4 regions of the Rhizobium zaerense genome follow, and region 2 is predicted to be linked to each of the others. Evidence: predicted binding sites of a transcription regulator. Region 2 holds the regulator's gene; each other region holds the start of a gene.
The links. Region 2 encodes PhoB, which activates phosphate uptake and scavenging genes when phosphate is short. Its sites were predicted from a motif close to TGTCATNNANCTGTCAT; they were not measured.
Positions count from the first base shown of each region.

Region 1: ACS4RR_RS06590 (esterase-like activity of phytase family protein) is a predicted target of PhoB. The motif match lies at 2,698-2,714, and genes of this name have one in related genera.
Region 3: ACS4RR_RS13345 (UDP-2,3-diacylglucosamine diphosphatase) is a predicted target of PhoB. The motif match lies at 2,121-2,137, and genes of this name have one in related genera.
Region 4: phnC (phosphonate ABC transporter ATP-binding protein) is a predicted target of PhoB. The motif match lies at 2,759-2,775, and genes of this name have one in related genera.

Region 1 is NZ_CM132690.1:1,379,586-1,383,780, forward strand. It holds gene ACS4RR_RS06575 (DUF4164 domain-containing protein) at 1-242, shown strand, start outside; gene ACS4RR_RS06580 (cell division protein ZapA) at 258-635, shown strand; RNA gene ssrS (6S RNA) at 705-863, shown strand; gene ACS4RR_RS06590 (esterase-like activity of phytase family protein) at 1,048-2,535, opposite strand; gene ACS4RR_RS06595 (NAD-dependent epimerase/dehydratase family protein) at 2,783-3,766, opposite strand; gene ACS4RR_RS06600 (helix-turn-helix transcriptional regulator) at 3,864-4,195, opposite strand, start outside.
Region 2 is NZ_CM132690.1:4,882,476-4,886,670, forward strand. It holds gene ACS4RR_RS24120 (aspartate aminotransferase family protein) at 1-132, opposite strand, end outside; gene ACS4RR_RS24125 (GcrA family cell cycle regulator) at 553-1,086, shown strand; gene phoB (phosphate regulon transcriptional regulator PhoB) at 1,582-2,265, opposite strand; gene phoU (phosphate signaling complex protein PhoU) at 2,413-3,126, opposite strand; gene pstB (phosphate ABC transporter ATP-binding protein PstB) at 3,171-3,986, opposite strand; gene pstA (phosphate ABC transporter permease PstA) at 4,002-4,195, opposite strand, start outside.
Region 3 is NZ_CM132690.1:2,759,060-2,763,254, forward strand. It holds gene ACS4RR_RS13335 (FAD-binding oxidoreductase) at 1-1,077, shown strand, start outside; gene ACS4RR_RS13340 (histidine phosphatase family protein) at 1,208-1,957, opposite strand; gene ACS4RR_RS13345 (UDP-2,3-diacylglucosamine diphosphatase) at 2,169-3,011, shown strand; gene ACS4RR_RS13350 (MFS transporter) at 3,237-4,195, shown strand, end outside.
Region 4 is NZ_CM132690.1:332,850-337,044, reverse strand. It holds gene phnE (phosphonate ABC transporter, permease protein PhnE) at 1-687, opposite strand, end outside; gene phnD (phosphonate ABC transporter substrate-binding protein) at 857-1,762, opposite strand; gene phnC (phosphonate ABC transporter ATP-binding protein) at 1,847-2,692, opposite strand; gene ACS4RR_RS01740 (DapH/DapD/GlmU-related protein) at 2,811-3,428, opposite strand; gene phnL (phosphonate C-P lyase system protein PhnL) at 3,425-4,132, opposite strand; gene phnK (phosphonate C-P lyase system protein PhnK) at 4,159-4,195, opposite strand, start outside.

The DNA.
Region 1 (4,195 bases), 1.4 Mb from region 2:
TCAACGAGTTGAGACAGGCGATTTCGAGCCTCGAAAACGCCGTCGACATGCGCGTCGAGCGGCAGCGCGAGCAGGGCGAGATCGAAGGCGAGGTGCGGCGCGTGCACGCCGACCGTTCCCGGCTGGCGCAGGAGCTCGACCAGGCCGAATTCCGCGCCAACCGGCTGGAAGAGGTCAATCGCGAGGTATCGCGGCGGCTGGTGACGGCGATGGAAACGATCCGCGCGGTTCTGGATCGCTGATAGAAAGAGTTTGGCATGGCGCAGGTGACGGTAACGATCGACGGCAAGGCCTATCGCATGGCCTGCGAGGAAGGGCAGGAGGATCACCTGAGCGATCTCGCCACTCGTTTCGACAGCTATGTCGGCCATCTCAAGGGCCAGTTCGGGGAAATCGGCGATCTCAGGATCACTGTAATGGCCGGCATCATGGTCATGGACGAGATTGCCGAGCTGACGCGCCGCGTCGCCGGGCTGGAATCCGAGCTCGAGTCGCTGCGCGGCAACCGCGATACGGTGCTTGCAGCGACCGCCCGAACCGAAGAAAATCTTGCGGCAGCGCTGAGCGAGGTGTCGAGCCGAATCCGCGGCATCACCGACAAGTTGAATGGCCGGTCTGCTCCCGAACTCAATTGATCTCAATTAAATAGGGGCGGGCTTCCGTCGCCACTGGCGCGTCGGCGCAAACGACCTTATATATCGCCATGCGGTCTGCGCCTCTCGACAGGAACCACAATCCCTGGGGCCATACTCGATCCAAAGGGAGCTGTCCCTGGCCAGGCCCGTGGGCCTGGACACACGGCGCCCACCTACGTTTGTAGGCACCCAGGATCGTAAACATCCATCGGTGGTCGTGGATCGCACCTTTTCCTTTTTATCGTCGGCAGGAAACCCGGATTTGGCGGGCGAAGCGCGTCTACAGCGCCGCGCGTCTTTTCAGACGCGCAAAGGACGCTGTAACACTTTGAATGGCTGCATAATTTTGTCCTTAAATCGGTATCGATTTAACGAATTATGCAGCTTGCGCGTCCACCTTTTTGCGCGTCCGTTACTTCTTCAGGCCTGGAAAGGTGACCTGGAAGACCTGGAACATGGTGTCGACGTCGGCACCGCCATCCGCCTTGTAGGCGGCGCCCACCTGGAAACCATCCTGCGTCAAGAAGTCGTTGTCATTGGCGACGAACAGGAAGTAGTCGTCCGGCAGGTTCGGGTCGAGAACGCTCGCCAGACCCATGGCTTCCCATTTTTCCGATAGATTGTTCTTGTCGTTCGGTGCGCCGTTGTGCAGGCCGAAGCGGGCAAGCTCGACCTTGTCGTTGAGGTCGATGAAGGGCGTCGGCGTTGCCGGCGTCAGCGAGGGATCGACGACGCCTTTCGGCGCGATCGGCTTGCCGGCGTCGAAATCGCTGCCGGCGATGTCGGTCGCGGCGGAAACGTCGACGATACCGACCTTGCGGTAGAGCGAGGTGTCGCCTTTCAAACCCTGGCCGTTGCCGCTGTCGCGGGCGAGCATCAGGAAGGTCTTGTCGGACAGGGCGACGATTTCGCTCTCGGCGGCGATCGTCGTCTTGTCCTTGGCGTCCTTGAAGACCGGCAGCGACACGACATATTCGTGCACCAGTTTCAGGTGATCGGGATCGGTGGCGTCATAGATCATGGCGCGGGTATTCTGGCGGGTCGAGCTGGAATCGCCGCCGTCCTGGCGGGCGGCCGATTGCAGCACTGATATGATGAACTTACCATCAGGCGTCATCGACATACCTTCGAGACCCTGGTTGTTCTGGCGGCCAGTCTCCGGATCCTTCGGGTCCGGAGCGGATGCGCCGGGGCCGGGATTGTTGGAGGCAAAGCTCAGCGCGCCCTTGCGCATCGGCAAAAGTGCCTTCGGCGGCTGCGTGGCCGACAGCAGGTGGCCGTCGGCCGAAAAGTGGTAGATGTAAGGACCATATTCGTCGCTGACGAACATGGTGCCGTCAGCCATGCGGATGATGGCTTCATTGTCGAGTGCGATCTTGCCGTTTACCGCTTGCGGCAGCGGCGGAAAATCACCGGCAGCGGGGCGGACGCCGGATTCCGGGTCGAGACCAGTCATGTCGCCACCCTTGTCGTCGACGAAGAGCATGGAATCGACGAGCTTTGCGTCGACGCCAGACTGTTCCTTGCCGGCCCCGGGTGTCGCACCCGGAGCGGTCGGCTTCAAGCCGCTCGAGATGGTGTTCAGGCGCGGCCGGTAATCGGCGGTGCCGACGGCGTTGTAACCGCGATCGGGCAGCAGGTAGAGCGTGCCCTTGTAGCCGGCGCCGTCGCGGCTCCAGGCGGCGGGATCGACCGCCATGCCCGAGCCGGAACCAAAGGTCTCGCCGAATTTGTCACGCTGGTTGGCCGCAATGCGGCCAATGCCGACGAGGCCCTTGTTGACGAAGATGAGGCCACCGACGGTGGCGGAATTCTCGGCCATTGCGACGACTGGCAAGGCGGCGGATGCGGGTAGAACCGCGGCGAAGAGCCGCAATGCGTATGGTCTGACATTCTTCATGGAAATACCCTCTCGGTCAAAAGCGCTCTCGAAACGGCTTCCCGCCCGCAGGCTGGACACCGCTTCAAATGACACCCCCGCCTTGGATTCGATTTCCCGATGGCACAACACGCCCTGGAATTCTTCGCCCCATATCCCCGGCAGACGGTCTATGACGGGATCATGATATCTGGATGACGCTTTTCAGCGAAAAGGCCATGCCGGAGAGGATGTCGGGCTTTCGCATGGCCGCATTCCAGCTCGCGCTCTATCCGACCGGATAAGGCCCTTCGGCAAAGACCTCGTCGTGGTAGCCTTTAGAGCCGACGTCGAGTGCCAAGGGGCTTCGCCACTCCCTGTTGTCGCGCAGGCAGTCGAGCACGAAACGGAAGTCATATCGCGGCTGCCAGCCGAGTTCCCGTCTTGTGCGTTCGTTGACATAGACGCGGTCGAGCGCCGGAAACATCTTCCAGCCGCGTGATGCGTAGAGGGCGCCTGCATCCGGGAACAGTCGTTCGACGACGTGAGGCGCGTCGCGTCTGATCTCGGCGAGATCACTTGCCGAAAACGGCGTCGTGGCCGAGACGATGTAGCGGCCAAAGCCGATTGCCGGCGCCTTTTCGAGCGCCAGCAGATGGGCGGCGACCACGTCGCTGATATCGACGCGGCGGTGAAGAAGCTCGTTGGCCTGGGCATTCTCTGCCGAATAGCCGTTGCGAATGTCAGGATCGTCGTCGTTTTCGGGAAAGAAACGCAACGTCCTGAGAATGACCACCGGCAGGCCGGACTTGCGGGCGAAGAGTTCGCACAAGCCTTCGGCGGCGAGTTTCGTTATGCCGTAGATGTTTTTCGCGACGGGAAGCACGTCCTCGGTCACCCATGCCGCCGGTTCGCCGGCAGCCGGCGTCAATGCCGCACCGAAGGTGCTGGTGGTGCTGGTGAAGACGAAGCTTGCGACCTCCGCAGCGACCGCTTCCTCAAGCAGGTTGAGTGTGCCGGCGATATTGGTCTCGAGGAAATCGTAATTGCCGTGGGTCGCCACATGCGGCTTGTGCAGCGTCGCGGCATGGATGACGTGGCTGATGCCTGACATCGCCTGCCTGATGAAGGCGCGATCATTGATCGAGCCGACCATGTCGGTGAAAGCCGAGGGCTTGATATCGATGCCGCGCACCCAGCGGCTTTCCGCCCTCAAGGTCCGCATCAGCGCCTCGCCGAGATGGCCGGCACTTCCCGTCACCAGTATCGTCATCACATCGTCTCCTGACCCTTCGGCGGCGGACGCTATAAAGACTGAGGTTTCCAGACAACGCATAAATTATGCATGGGGATGCAGGAAAGCTTGAGGCTCAGCCGATGGTCGTGACAAGGCGGCCGGTGCTGCCGTCGGAAAGCATGATCCGTTCCCAGGTCACGCGGCCGGCGGCGATCGGCAGCAGCGCATTGCCGTTGGCGCCGGTATCGAGGGTCAGCGACGAGAGCCTGCCCGCATGCCAGCCGCGCTCCTCCAGCGACTGCTCGGCGGCGGCGATCTCGGCGGAGGCGTAGGAGAACAGAGAACGGCCGAGAAAGGCGCCGAGTGGCGCCCGCCACTCCGCTTGCCGCGGGCGAGAGGCGGATAGCAGCCGGTGGGTGCGGTCGCAGATCAGATGCACCGGCCGGACGGAATCCTCGATCAGTC
Region 2 (4,195 bases):
GGTGACGGCGACGCCGGCGCCGAAATCGAGATATCGCTCGCCAGTTTCGGTGATCAGCCATACGCCCTCGCCTCGCTCGAACCGCAGCGGGGCACGAGAATAGGTGTCATAAAGCGGCGCGGCTTCAGCCATGGCGCGATCTCCATCAAAGTTGCCGGGCAATGACTCCGGCTAAGGAAACCAGGCCCGAAAAATCAAAAATGCCGCCTTGCGGCGGCGAGTGGCACTATTTCCTTTTCGCGCTGCAATGTCAACAAAACGGCGCCCTTAGCGTATGCAGCAAGAGTGTACAGCGGCATTTCCAGTCATCAACAGGCATTATTGCAGAAATGACACGCAGGGGCAGCAAGTTGGGGAAAACTACGAATTCGATTCATCCGGATTCATGCGACTCTTGTCACGGAGTCAGGCTCACACTAGGTTAAAGATCAATTACTAGACTGCATGCGGCGGAACTAGTCACCAAAATTGATCAAGCGTTTCTTGTTTCGGAGCTCCCGGGACAACGGTGAGGGATTCTGCCATCACCAACGCAGAAGGTGGAGACAGGGCATGAACTGGACAGACGAGCGGGTCGAGAAACTCAAGAAACTTTGGGCCGAAGGACTGAGCGCCAGCCAGATCGCTGCGCAGCTTGGCGGGGTCAGCAGAAACGCGGTCATCGGCAAAGTGCACCGGCTGTGCCTTCCCGGCCGTGCCAAGGCCGGCGGCACCAACACCGCGGCGCGAACGCCGAAGCGCAATACCTCGGCGCCGCGCGCGCCGAACTACGCCTCACGGGTCACCACCCGCACCGTTACCCGCCAGCAGGGCGCGACCATGCTGAAGGAAGAGATCGAGATCGAAACGATCGAGGAAATGGAATACGTGCCGAGAGGCAATGTGGTCGTGCCGATTTCGCGACGCCTCGGCCTGACGGAGCTGACCGAACGCACCTGCAAGTGGCCGGTCGGCGATCCGCTGAAGGACGACTTCCATTTCTGCGGCTGCGAATCCCCCGACAATTCGCCTTATTGCGGCTATCACCAGAAGCTTGCCTACCAGCCGGTCAACGAACGCCGCCGGGCGGCAGCCCGGGCCAGCTGAGCGGGTGATCATTGCTAGAATGACGAAACGGGCCAAGTGGCCCGTTTTTTTGTAATTGGATGGAAGCTGTCGGGCGTTCAGTTCGTTGAGAACGCCGACTTGCCCTTATCCGGCTGCCGCCACCAACCAGGGTCGCGCCATGGGTCTCGACCCTTCCTCCGGTTCTCAAAGGGGCGAAGGGACATGCCGCAACATCTCGATTCCCTCTTCTCCCCTCGGGGAGAAGGTGCCCGTAGGGCGGATGAGGGGGGCCGGGGAAGCCGGTCTTTCTTATAACACCATGAGGGCTTCGACCGCGTTGGCGTCGTTTCGACCGTGTTCGGGGCGCAGCCGTTCGGCATGTGGGATAGGTTATCACGGAAAGAGTGTGCCGTGTGGCCCCCTCATCCGCCTGCCGGCACCTTCTCCCCGAGGGGAGAAGAGATTGTGCCGCAACCTTCTCCGTCCCCACCAACCTTTCGCAGGGCACGTCCCCCTCACCCAGAACGAAAGCCCTCAGGCTTCCATCGAATAGCCGGCGCCGCGGACGGTGCGGATGACGTCTTGCATGTTGGAGAAATTCAGCGCCTTGCGCAGGCGGCCGACATGGACGTCGACGGTGCGCTCGTCGACATAGATATCGTGGCCCCAGACGCCATCCAACAGCTGCGAGCGGGAGAAGACCCGGCCCGGCGACGACATCAGGAATTCCAGCAGGCGGAATTCGGTGGGGCCGAGGCGGACTTCACGGGTCTTGCGATGGACGCGATGAGTTTCGCGGTCGAGCTCGATGTCACCGCATTTCAGCACCGTCGACAGCACCTCGGGACGGGCGCGGCGCAGCATCGCCTTGACGCGGGCAACGAGTTCGGGAGTCGAGAAGGGCTTGACGACATAATCGTCGGCGCCCGTCGACAATCCGCGGACACGCTCGCTCTCTTCGCCGCGCGCCGTCAGCATGATAATCGGCAGGCGCTCGGTTTCCGGCCGCATGCGCAGCCGCCGGCAAAGCTCGATGCCGGAGACCCCGGGCAGCATCCAATCGAGGATAAGAAGATCTGGCGTGCGCTCCTGAAGCCGCATTTCGGCTTCGTCGCCACGAAGGATGGTATCGACCTCGAAGCCTTCCGCTTCGAGATTGTAGCGAAGAAGCACGCTGAGGGCTTCCTCGTCTTCAACAACTGCAACTCTCGGGATCATGCGTATCGGTCTCCTCGCGCATGATCCTTAAACCGGGGGTGATTTAAGCAATGCATCCTGCGCAAACTCAGAAATTGGCTGCGACCTCTTTGCGCGCCCGGACGGGCGCGCACGCAATTGACTGGTCCGGGCGCCTGGCCCGGACGGTTATTCCGTGACCGCGCCGACGGTGTTGGCGCTGTCGTCCTTCGGACGGTCGCCTTCCGGCTGCGCGCCTGTCGTCATGTAAAAGATCGTTTCGGCGATGTTGGTGGCGTGGTCGCCGATGCGCTCGATGTTCTTGGCGCAGAAGAGAAGATGCGTGCAACTGGTGATGTTGCGCGGATCTTCCATCATGTAGGTCAGGAGCTCGCGGAACAGCGAGGTGTACATCGCGTCGATCTCGTTGTCGCGTTCGCGGATCGCATTCGCCTTGTCGGCGGAACGATTGGTGTAGACGTCGAGCACTTCCTTGAGCTGGACGAGCGCCAGCTCGGACAGATGCTCGAGGCCGCGGGCGAGCTTGCGGGGAACGCCGGTGCTTTGGACGGCGATGACGCGCTTGGCAGTGTTCTTGCCGAGGTCGCCGACGCGTTCGAGATCGGCGGCGATGCGGATCGAACCCATGATTTCGCGCAGGTCCGCAGCCATCGGCTGACGGCGGGCAATGGTGACGATCGCCTTGTCGCCGATTTCGCGTTCGGCGTGATCGAGGATCACGTCGTCGGAGATGACCTTCTGCGCCAGCGCGGTATCGCCATTGACGAGCGCCCGGACGGATTCGGCGACCATCTGCTCGGCCAGACCGCCCATTTCGGAAATCCGCCTGGACAGGAACTTCAGATCATCATCATAAGCAGAATAAATATGTGTCGATGCCATGGGGCTTTATCCTCGAATAACGGGAAGGCTTGGTGTCGCCAAAATCAGCCGAAACGACCCATGATGTAGTCCTGGGTGCGCGGGTCGTCGGGATTGGTGAACATCTTGTCGGTGTCGTTTTCCTCGACAAGATTGCCAAGGTGGAACATGGCGGTGCGCTGCGAGACACGCGCGGCCTGCTGCATGGAGTGGGTGACGATGACGATCGTGTAGTTCTCGCGCAACTCGTGGATCAGTTCCTCGACCTTGGCGGTGGCGATCGGGTCGAGCGCCGAGCAGGGCTCGTCCATGAGGATGACCTCAGGGCTGACGGCAACGGCACGGGCAATGCAGAGGCGCTGCTGCTGACCGCCGGACAGGCCGGTGCCGGATTCATGCACGCGGTCCTTGACTTCGTTCCAGAGACCGGCGCGCTGCAGGCTGGTCTCGACGATCTGGTCGAGGTCGGCCTTCGACTTGGCAAGGCCATGGATGCGCGGGCCGTAGGAGACGTTTTCGTAGATCGTCTTCGGGAACGGGTTCGGCTTCTGGAAGACCATGCCGACGCGGGCGCGAAGTTCGACGACGTCGATATCGGGATCATAGATATCGTCGGTATCAAGCGTGATCTTGCCGGTGACGCGGCAGCCGTCGATCGTGTCGTTCATGCGGTTGAGGCACCGCAGGAAGGTTGACTTGCCGCAGCCGGACGGGCCGATCAGGGCGGTTACGGTGTTTTCGCGGACGTTCAGGTTCACATCGAAAAGCGCGCGCTTCTCGCCATAGTAAACCGAGACTTCCTTTCCGATCATCTTATACGGGACGTTGCTCATCTTGCGATCCAGCGCCTTTTCAACTGCAGCTTCCGTCAACATGTTCATGATGTTTAACTCCGTTTACCAGCGGCGCTCGAAGCGACGACGCAAGAGGATGGCGCCCATGTTCATGACGATCAGGAACAGGAGCAGGACGATGATGGCACCCGAAGTACGCTCAACGAAGGCACGTTCGGCCTCGTTGGCCCACATATAGACCTGTACGGGCAGAGCCGTCGAGGGATCGAGCGGTGTCGTCGGCGCGTTGGCGACGA
Region 3 (4,195 bases), 2.1 Mb from region 2:
GAGCCGGGCGCAACACTTGCCGATGTCGACAAGGAAACGCTGGCCTTCGGGCTGGCGCTGCCGACGGGCATCAATTCGACCACCGGCATCGCCGGGTTGACGTTGGGCGGTGGCTTCGGCTGGCTGACCCGCAAATTCGGGCTGACGATCGACAATCTGCTTTCGGTAGATGTGGTGACGGCCGACGGCGAGTTGGTCAAGGCGAGCGAGACGGAAAAACCCGACCTCTTCTGGGCGCTACGCGGCGGCGGCGGCAATTTCGGCGTCGTGACCTCGTTCGAGTTCAAGCTTAACCCTCTCACCACGGAGGTTCTCGCCGGGCTGGTCGTACATCCCTTCGCCGATGCGGAAACGGTGCTCAAGGAGTACCGGCAGGCGCTGGAGGCGGCACCTGACGAACTGACCTGCTGGGTGGTGATGCGCCAGGCGCCGCCGCTGCCGTTCCTTCCCGCCGAATGGCACGGAAAGGAAATCGTCGTGCTGGCGATGTGTTATTGCGGAGACATCGCAGCGGGAGAAAAGGCGACGGCCAGATTACGTGCGATCGGAAATCCGATTGCCGACGTCGTCGGCCCGGTGCCGTTCGCCGGCTGGCAGCAGGCGTTCGACCCGTTGCTCACGCCAGGTGCGCGCAATTACTGGAAGAGCCAGGATTTCGCCTCGCTTTCGGATCCGGCGATCGACGTCCTGCTCAATGCCGTGCGCAAGCTGCCCGGCCCGGAATGCGAGATCTTCATCGGCCATGTCGGCGGTGCGGCCGGGCGTGTTCCGACCGAAGCCACCGCGTTTCCGCAGCGCAGCTCGCATTTCGTCATGAATGTGCATGCGCGCTGGCGGGAAGCCGGGATGGACGGAAGCTGCACCGGCTGGGCGCGTGAGCTTTTCGAGGCAACCAAGCCGCATTCGGTCGGTACCGCCTATATCAACTTCATGCCGGAAGACGAAACCGATCGGGTCGAAATAGCATACGGGACCAACTACCACCGCCTTGCCGAAATCAAGCTGCGCTACGATCCGAACAACCTGTTCCGCATGAACCAGAACGTCAAACCCGTGGCGGCCGTGTGCGCCGCCTGACGGGGTGGCGAAATCAAGGCATTGAATCACTCCGTCGCGCGCTTGCTCAACGCGCGGCGGCACGATGTTCTGGCGCTCGTAGCATAATGTCCTTGGCCGGTGACATGCCGATCGTTTCGGTCCGGCGTCGCTACCTGCCGGGCTTCGGCGTGATCGTCACGTCCGCGCCATAGGCATCGCGCAGTTCGCCTTCCTGTCCCGGCTGCCGGTCGGCGGCCTGATGCAGCAGGATCGACTCGTATCCTTGCGAGCGCGTCCCCTCGATCAGGGTGATATCGGCGTTTCCGGGATTGTCGGAGTGCTCGAACCATTCGACAGGGCGGTGCAGGAAATTCATTTCGACCGCCCGGTTGGTGACGCCATGACCGACGATCACGACGTTGTGGTCGCTATTTTCGGCATCGTGCATGACGGTCTGGAGGAACAGGCGCACCCGCTGGGCCACATCCGCCCGGCTTTCGCCATCCGGCGGCCGTGCGTAGAACTTGCCGCTGTTGCTGCGCAGCCTCGCCCATCTTTCGAACTCTTCGGGAAACTTCCGCTTCTGTTCGGCGCGGTCGTAGATTTCGGTGAAGAGACCGAAATCCTGTTCGCGCAGCAGATAGTCTTCCCTGATATCGCCGATGAAGCTTGCCGGCAGGGCTTCGAGCAGCGCATCCTTGCTCTGCCGCGTCCTCAGAAAGGGCGAATACCAGATATGCAGCTTGCCGAAACCCGCGCTCGGCAGTGCTTGCAGATAGGAGGCGATCACGCCGCCTGCTTCGAGCGCCTGCCGATGGCCCCACTGCGTCAGCGGCACATTGTGATCGCCGAATTGGCGGTAGGCCTGTTCGTTGATGTTGCCGAGGGATTCGCCGTGGCGAACGAGAAAGAGACGCATCAGCCATCCCGCATTGTCGGATATGGAATCGCCGTCATCATGAACGCCCTGAATGCGCACGGCAACCTCGTCAGTGGGCTTGGCGGCGACGGGCGTGCTGCACGCGCGGCGACGGCCAGGCGGCCGCGCGGAATGGACAGGGTTGCAGGGCTTTTCCCCAGCTTGTCATCTTCCTGAAACACGAGTCTGGTTTTGGAAGGCTAGATGAAAGATGGGACATGAGCGGCAGCTCGTGAAAGACATGATGGAACCCAGACATTTCCGCACGCTCTTCATTTCCGATGTCCATCTCGGCTCGAAGGCCGCGAAGGCCGACTTCCTGCTGGATTTCCTGCGCCACCACGAGGCCGATACGATCGTGCTCGTCGGCGACATCGTCGACGGTTGGCGCCTGAAGCGCAGCTGGTACTGGCCGCAGGTCTGCAACGATGTCGTCCAGAAGCTGTTGCGCAAGGCGCGCAAGGGCACGCGCGTCGTCTATATTCCCGGCAATCACGACGAATTCCTGCGCGCCTTCCCGGGCATGCATTTCGGCGGCATCGAAGTCGTCGAGCGCATGATGCTTGACGGCGCCGACGGCAAGAAATACCTGATCCTGCACGGCGACGAGTTCGACATCGTCGTCCGCAACGCCCGACTGCTGGCCTATCTCGGCGACTGGGCCTATGACACGGCGATCCGCATCAACGTCATCCTGGCGGCGGTGCGCCGCCGGCTTGGCATGCCCTACTGGTCATTCTCGGCCTGGGCGAAGCTGCAGGTCAAACATGCGGTCAATTTCATCGGTGAATTCGAGCGCGTCGTGGCCGAGGAAGCCCGCAAAAACGGCGCCGACGGGGTGATCTGCGGACATATCCACCATGCCATCATCCAGGACATGGACGGCATCCGCTACATCAATACCGGCGATTGGGTGGAAAGCTGCACGGCGGTCGCCGAGCACGAGGATGGCACGTTCGAACTGATCACCTGGCGGGCGCTTGCCAGTAGCGTGCCGGCGCTTGCCGCCATCGAAATGCATGATGAGGGCGAACTGGCCCCGCAGGCCGCTTGATTCTGGCGGCGGCGCATCCGCGTTTGCGCTTTACAGCGCCGCGCGTCTTTTCAGACGCGTATAGGACGCCGCAAACACTTAAAATAAAACAGTAGGTATTTGGCCGTTACCGTTTGGCGACAGGCCTTGTTTATTTTCTAAAACGTTTCAGAACGGTTATTTCTCGCAATAGTCGCCTCCAGGGTGGTGTGTTAGGACAGCGTCCAGTTTCCTGCAGGTCCACCTATGATTCCCGCTCAAAATTCCCCGACGGGTGAGGGAGCGCCGCCGCGTTTCCGGCTGCTCAGCGCGCTTTCCTATTGCGCGCCGCTGCTCGTCAACGGCATCGTCCTGCCGTTCTTTCCCGTCTGGCTCGCAACCCACAGCTTCAGCGACCACGAAATCGGCATCATCCTTGCCATACCGATGGTGGTTCGCGTGCTGGTGGCGCCTGTCGTCGCCATGATCGCCGACCGCTTGAAGGAGCGCGCCGACGTGCTGCTTTGGTCGGGCGGCATGTCGCTGCTGACGGCGATCGCGCTCTTCTGGACGACGACCTTCTGGCCCGTGGCGATCATCTATGCGCTGCAGGGCGCCACCTTCGCGCCCTATGTGCCTATCGTCGAATCGATCGTCATCTCAGGTGTGCGCCGCTGGGGGCTCGATTACGGGTCGATGCGCGTGTGGGGCTCGATCGCCTTCATCGTCTCGACGCTGGTTGGTGGCCAGATGATCAGCCGATGGGGCGGCGGGATGGTGCTTGATGTCATGGTGTTCGGCTTTATCATGACCGTTGTCATGGCGATCTTCTGTCCGCGCATCGGGCCGACGCGGCGCCGCGGCCAGCCGATCAACATTCCGGCCGCCACCGGCAGCGGCCTGCGCGAGCCGCACCTGCTGCTGCTTTTGATCGGCGTCGCCATCCAGCAGTCGAGCCATGCGGTGCTCAACGCTTTTTCCTCGATCTACTGGCATCAGCTCGGCTTCTCCGGCACTGAGGTCGGGCTGCTCTGGAGCGCCGGCGTCGCTTCGGAAGTGACGGTGTTCTTCCTGTCGAAGCGTCTCAACCGTCGCTTCGACGCCTGGACGCTGATCCGCTTCGGCTGCGCCATCAGCGTCTGCCGCTGGATCCTGTTTCCGATGAATACCGGTTTTGCCGGTTTCTTCCTGCTGCAATGTTTCCACGGCTTTACCTACGCCTTCGT
Region 4 (4,195 bases), 390 kb from region 2:
GCGTTCCCACCAGTTGGCGCCGACGGCCTTCATGCCCTCGTGAGGCTTCATGTCGATATTTTCGGCCACTTCGTAGAAGAGTTTGCCGAGCGCGCCGATCGTGTGCAGGGTGATGGCGATGATGGCGGCGACCGGCCCGATCGACAGGATCGCCGAAAACAGCCCGGCAATGACGATTTCAGGGAAGGCGCGCAGGAACTCCATCAGCCGCTTGGTGAAGATGCGCAACGGCCATGAATTCGTCAGGTTGCGCGCGGCAAAGAAGCTCAAGGGAACGGCAATGACGAAGGCGATGATCGTCGAGATCAGCGCCACGTTGATGGTGACGATCATCAGCTCGAAATATTCGGGAATGTAGAAGGCGCCCCAGACATAGACGCGGCCTTTGTCGAAATTGAATTCCTCGCCGCCCTTGTCGTTGACGCTCGCTATGTCGAACAGCGCGCGCCAGACATCGTGCCAATCCTTGGGGATGAGCCAGCTCAGGAAGTCGAAGAGATGCGGCAGGCGGTCGAAGAAATGGCCGGCATTGCTCTCGTCGGCGAAGCGGACGGAGCTAACGAAAGCCGCAATCAGGATAACCAGGCCGAGAACGGTGTAGAAGCGGCGCTTGGCGACCATCCGCTCCCAGGCGGTGCCGATCTCCTTCGTGCTCTGCATGTGCGGCTGTGTATCGGCAATAGTCATCAACGCCTCGCCTACTTCATAATTCTCTCCTCAAATCGGAATCGATTTGAGGATAGAATTATGCAGCAATTCAAAGTGCTACAGCGTCCTTTGCGCGTCTAAGACGCGCGGCGCTGTAGTCAAAGATAAAGGGCGGCCGTTTCCGGCCGCCCCGCATTCAAGAGGCCGATCAGCCGCCGATGGCAGCTTTGCGGACTTCAACGACAGTGTTGTAGAAGTCGTGCTTGACGGGCGAGTAGCCCTTGTAATCGCCGCCTTCGATAGCCGCGAAGCACTTGTGATCCTTTTCCGGCAGAGCCGTGAAGAAGGCTGCAAGCTTCGTCTGCCATTCTTCGCCGAGAGCGTTGCGAACGACGAGCGGGCCGTTCGGAATCAGCGGCGAACGCCATACTTCGACCAGCTTGTTCGGATCGACGGCGCCCTTGTCGACTTCCTTGCGGAAGGTGCCGGAGGTGTAGCCGTCCTTGAAATCGCCGATGCCCGAGCTATCGTCGACGGCGACGTCGACCTTACCGTCATAGGCGGCGAGAAGATTGTTCTCGTGGCCGCCGTTGAACTGGGTCGAAGCGAAGAACTTATCGTTCGGCATGCCCGTGTCCTTCGGGATCTGCGTCAGCGGAACGAGGTAGCCGGAGGTGGAATCCGGGTCGGCGTAGCCGAGCTTCTTGCCCTTGGCGTCCTGGATGGTCTTGATGCCCGATGATTTCAGAGCGAGGCCGATCGAGTGGTAACCCGTCGAGCCGTCCTTCTGCTGCGTCGTCAGGATCGGCGTGACAGCCTTTGGATCCTTGATGTAGACGGCTGCGTAGCCGGAGGCGCCGAGTTCGGCGAAGTCGAGCGTGCCGCCGAGCAGACCCTGGATCACGCCGTCATAGTCGGCGGCCGGGAAGAGCGAAACCTTCTCGAAGCCGAATTCCTGCTTCAGGTGGTCGGCAAGGCAGGCATAGTTGCGCAGGCGGTCGGTTTCGTTTTCGCCGCCGAGGATGCCGATGCGGAATTCCTTGAGGTCTGCAGCATGGGCAGCGCCGGCGAGCGCGAAGAGCGCCGTTGCCGCAAAGAGTGCTTTCTTCAACATGTTCTCTCCTATTGACCGGTGTCTCCGGCCTTCCCGTTACGAAGAAGTGTGCCCTTGACGCGGGCGCTCGATCGCGGCTGCCTCTCAAAGGCCGGCCAGCGCCAGCGGTTGGGTGCCGGCGGATTGATTGTCTGCCCGCTCGGGGGCTGTATTGATCGATGTCGAGGTCACCGTTTCGTCGATGCCGGCGCCGTCCCTGTCCGTCCCGTAGATTTCCTTCACCGCTGCGGCGGTCAGCTCCGAGGGCTTGCCCTCGAAGACGACGCGGCCGCCGGCCATGCCGACGATGCGCTCACAATAGTTGCGGGCGGTGTCGAGCGTATGAAGGTTGGTGATGACGGTGATGCCCTCGCGCTCGTTGATATCGCGCAGCGCATCCATGACGATCTTGGCGTTCAACGGATCGAGCGAGGCGATCGGTTCGTCGGCAAGCACCATTTTCGGGTTCTGCATCAGCGCGCGGGCGATCGCCACGCGCTGCTGCTGGCCGCCGGAAAGCGTGCCGGCTGCCTGCAGCGCCGTCTGCTCGATGCCGAGGCGCTCGAGTGCTGCGATGGCATGCACGCGTTCCTCGCGGGTGAAGATGTTGAGCAGGCTCATAAGCGTCGAGCGGTGATTGAGGCGGCCGAGCATGACATTGGTGAGAACGTCGAGGCGTGGCACCAGGTTGAACTGCTGGAAGATCATCGCGCAGTCGCGCTGCCAGTTGCGCAGCGCCTGGCCGCGAAGCCCGGAGACCTCGACGCCGGCGAAATGAACGGAGCCGGAGCTCGGCTCCTGCAGGCGGTTGATCATGCGCAGCAGCGTCGACTTGCCGGCGCCGGAGCGGCCGATGATGCCGACCATCTGGCCTTGGGGAATGGCGAGCGTGACGGAATCGACAGCGAGCTTTTTTCCGAAACGACGTGTGACATTCTTCAGCTCGAACATCATGCTCTTCCCTTGCGATCCAGGCCTTGATCAGCATCGCATTAGTCCCGCTTGATGAACCTCACATGTCATATTTGTGTAAGTCCTGTCACAATTCTTCGCCCCTATATCGGGGGTTTTAACCGCCGTAGCGGCACAGGAAATCTTCCGCGTCTAGGTTGCGGAAATCCTGGAGCGCCTGGCGCAGCCGGTCATGCTCCCAGTCCCACCAGGAAAGCCTGTCCATCCGTTCGCCGACCTCTCTTGGAAAGCGCTCGCGGATGAGCTTGGCCGGCACGCCGCCGACGATCGTATAGGGTGCGACGTCCTTCGACACGACGGCGCCGGCTCCGATCACCGCGCCGTTGCCGACGTTGACGCCGGGCAGAATGGTCGCGCCGTGGCCGATCCAGACATCGTTGCCGATGGTCACCCGGTTTGCGCGACGCCAGGCGAAGAAGTCCGTCTCCATGTCGCCGTCCGGCCAGTAGTCGGCGGCGCGATAGGTGAAATGATGCAGTGTCGCGCGCCAGGTCGGATGGTTGGTGGCATTGATGCGCACGGCGGCGGCGATATTGACGAACTTGCCGATCGTCGCACACCAGACGGAGCCATCCTGCATGATGTAGGAATAGTCGCCGAACGTGGCCTCGCTGATGCGGCAGCGTTCCGAGACCTCGGTATAGCGCCCGAAGGTGGAATCGCTGACGGATGCCGTCTCATGAAAATAGGGCTCGATATCAAGCTTGCGGCTCATGCAGCGATCTTTCCGGGTGAGAACTGCTGGACGTCGAGAATGCGGTCGGCGACGGCTTCGCGCACTTCCTCGTCGTGGAAGATGCCGAGAAGGGCCACACCCGCCGTTTTCTTTTCCGCGATCATGCCGACGACGACGGCACGGTTCCTGGCATCGAGCGAGGCTGTGGGTTCGTCGAGAAGCAGGATCGTATGCTCGGTGATGAAGCCGCGCGCGATGTTGACGCGTTGCTGCTCGCCGCCGGAGAAGGTGGCGGGCGGAAGCTGCCAGAGCGTTTCCGGCAGATTGAGCCTGGCCAGCAGGGCGCCCGCCTTTTCCCGCGCCGTGGCGGCGTCCTCGCCGCGTGCCACCAGCGGTTCGGCAACCACGTCGATCGCCGCGACGCGCGGCACGGTGCGCAGGAACTGGCTGACATAGCCGAGCGTATTGCGGCGGACGTTGAGCACGGTGCGCGGATCGGTGGAGGCGAGATCGACGATGCGTCCGTCGTGGCGGATGAGGATCTGGCCGGTGTCGACGGCATAATTGCCGTAGATCATCTTGAGCAGCGAGCTCTTGCCGATGCCCGATGGGCCGCCGAGCACGACACATTCGCCCGATGCGACCGAGAAGGCGACATCGGAGACGACGGGCAGCTTGATGCCGTCGCGCAGATGCATGGTGAAGCTCTTCGAGACTTCGGAAACGACGAGGGGCGTTGCCATAATTTCTTCTTCCTTGGTTTCGGGCCTCAGACCTGCAGGATCGAGGAGACGAGCAGCTGCGTG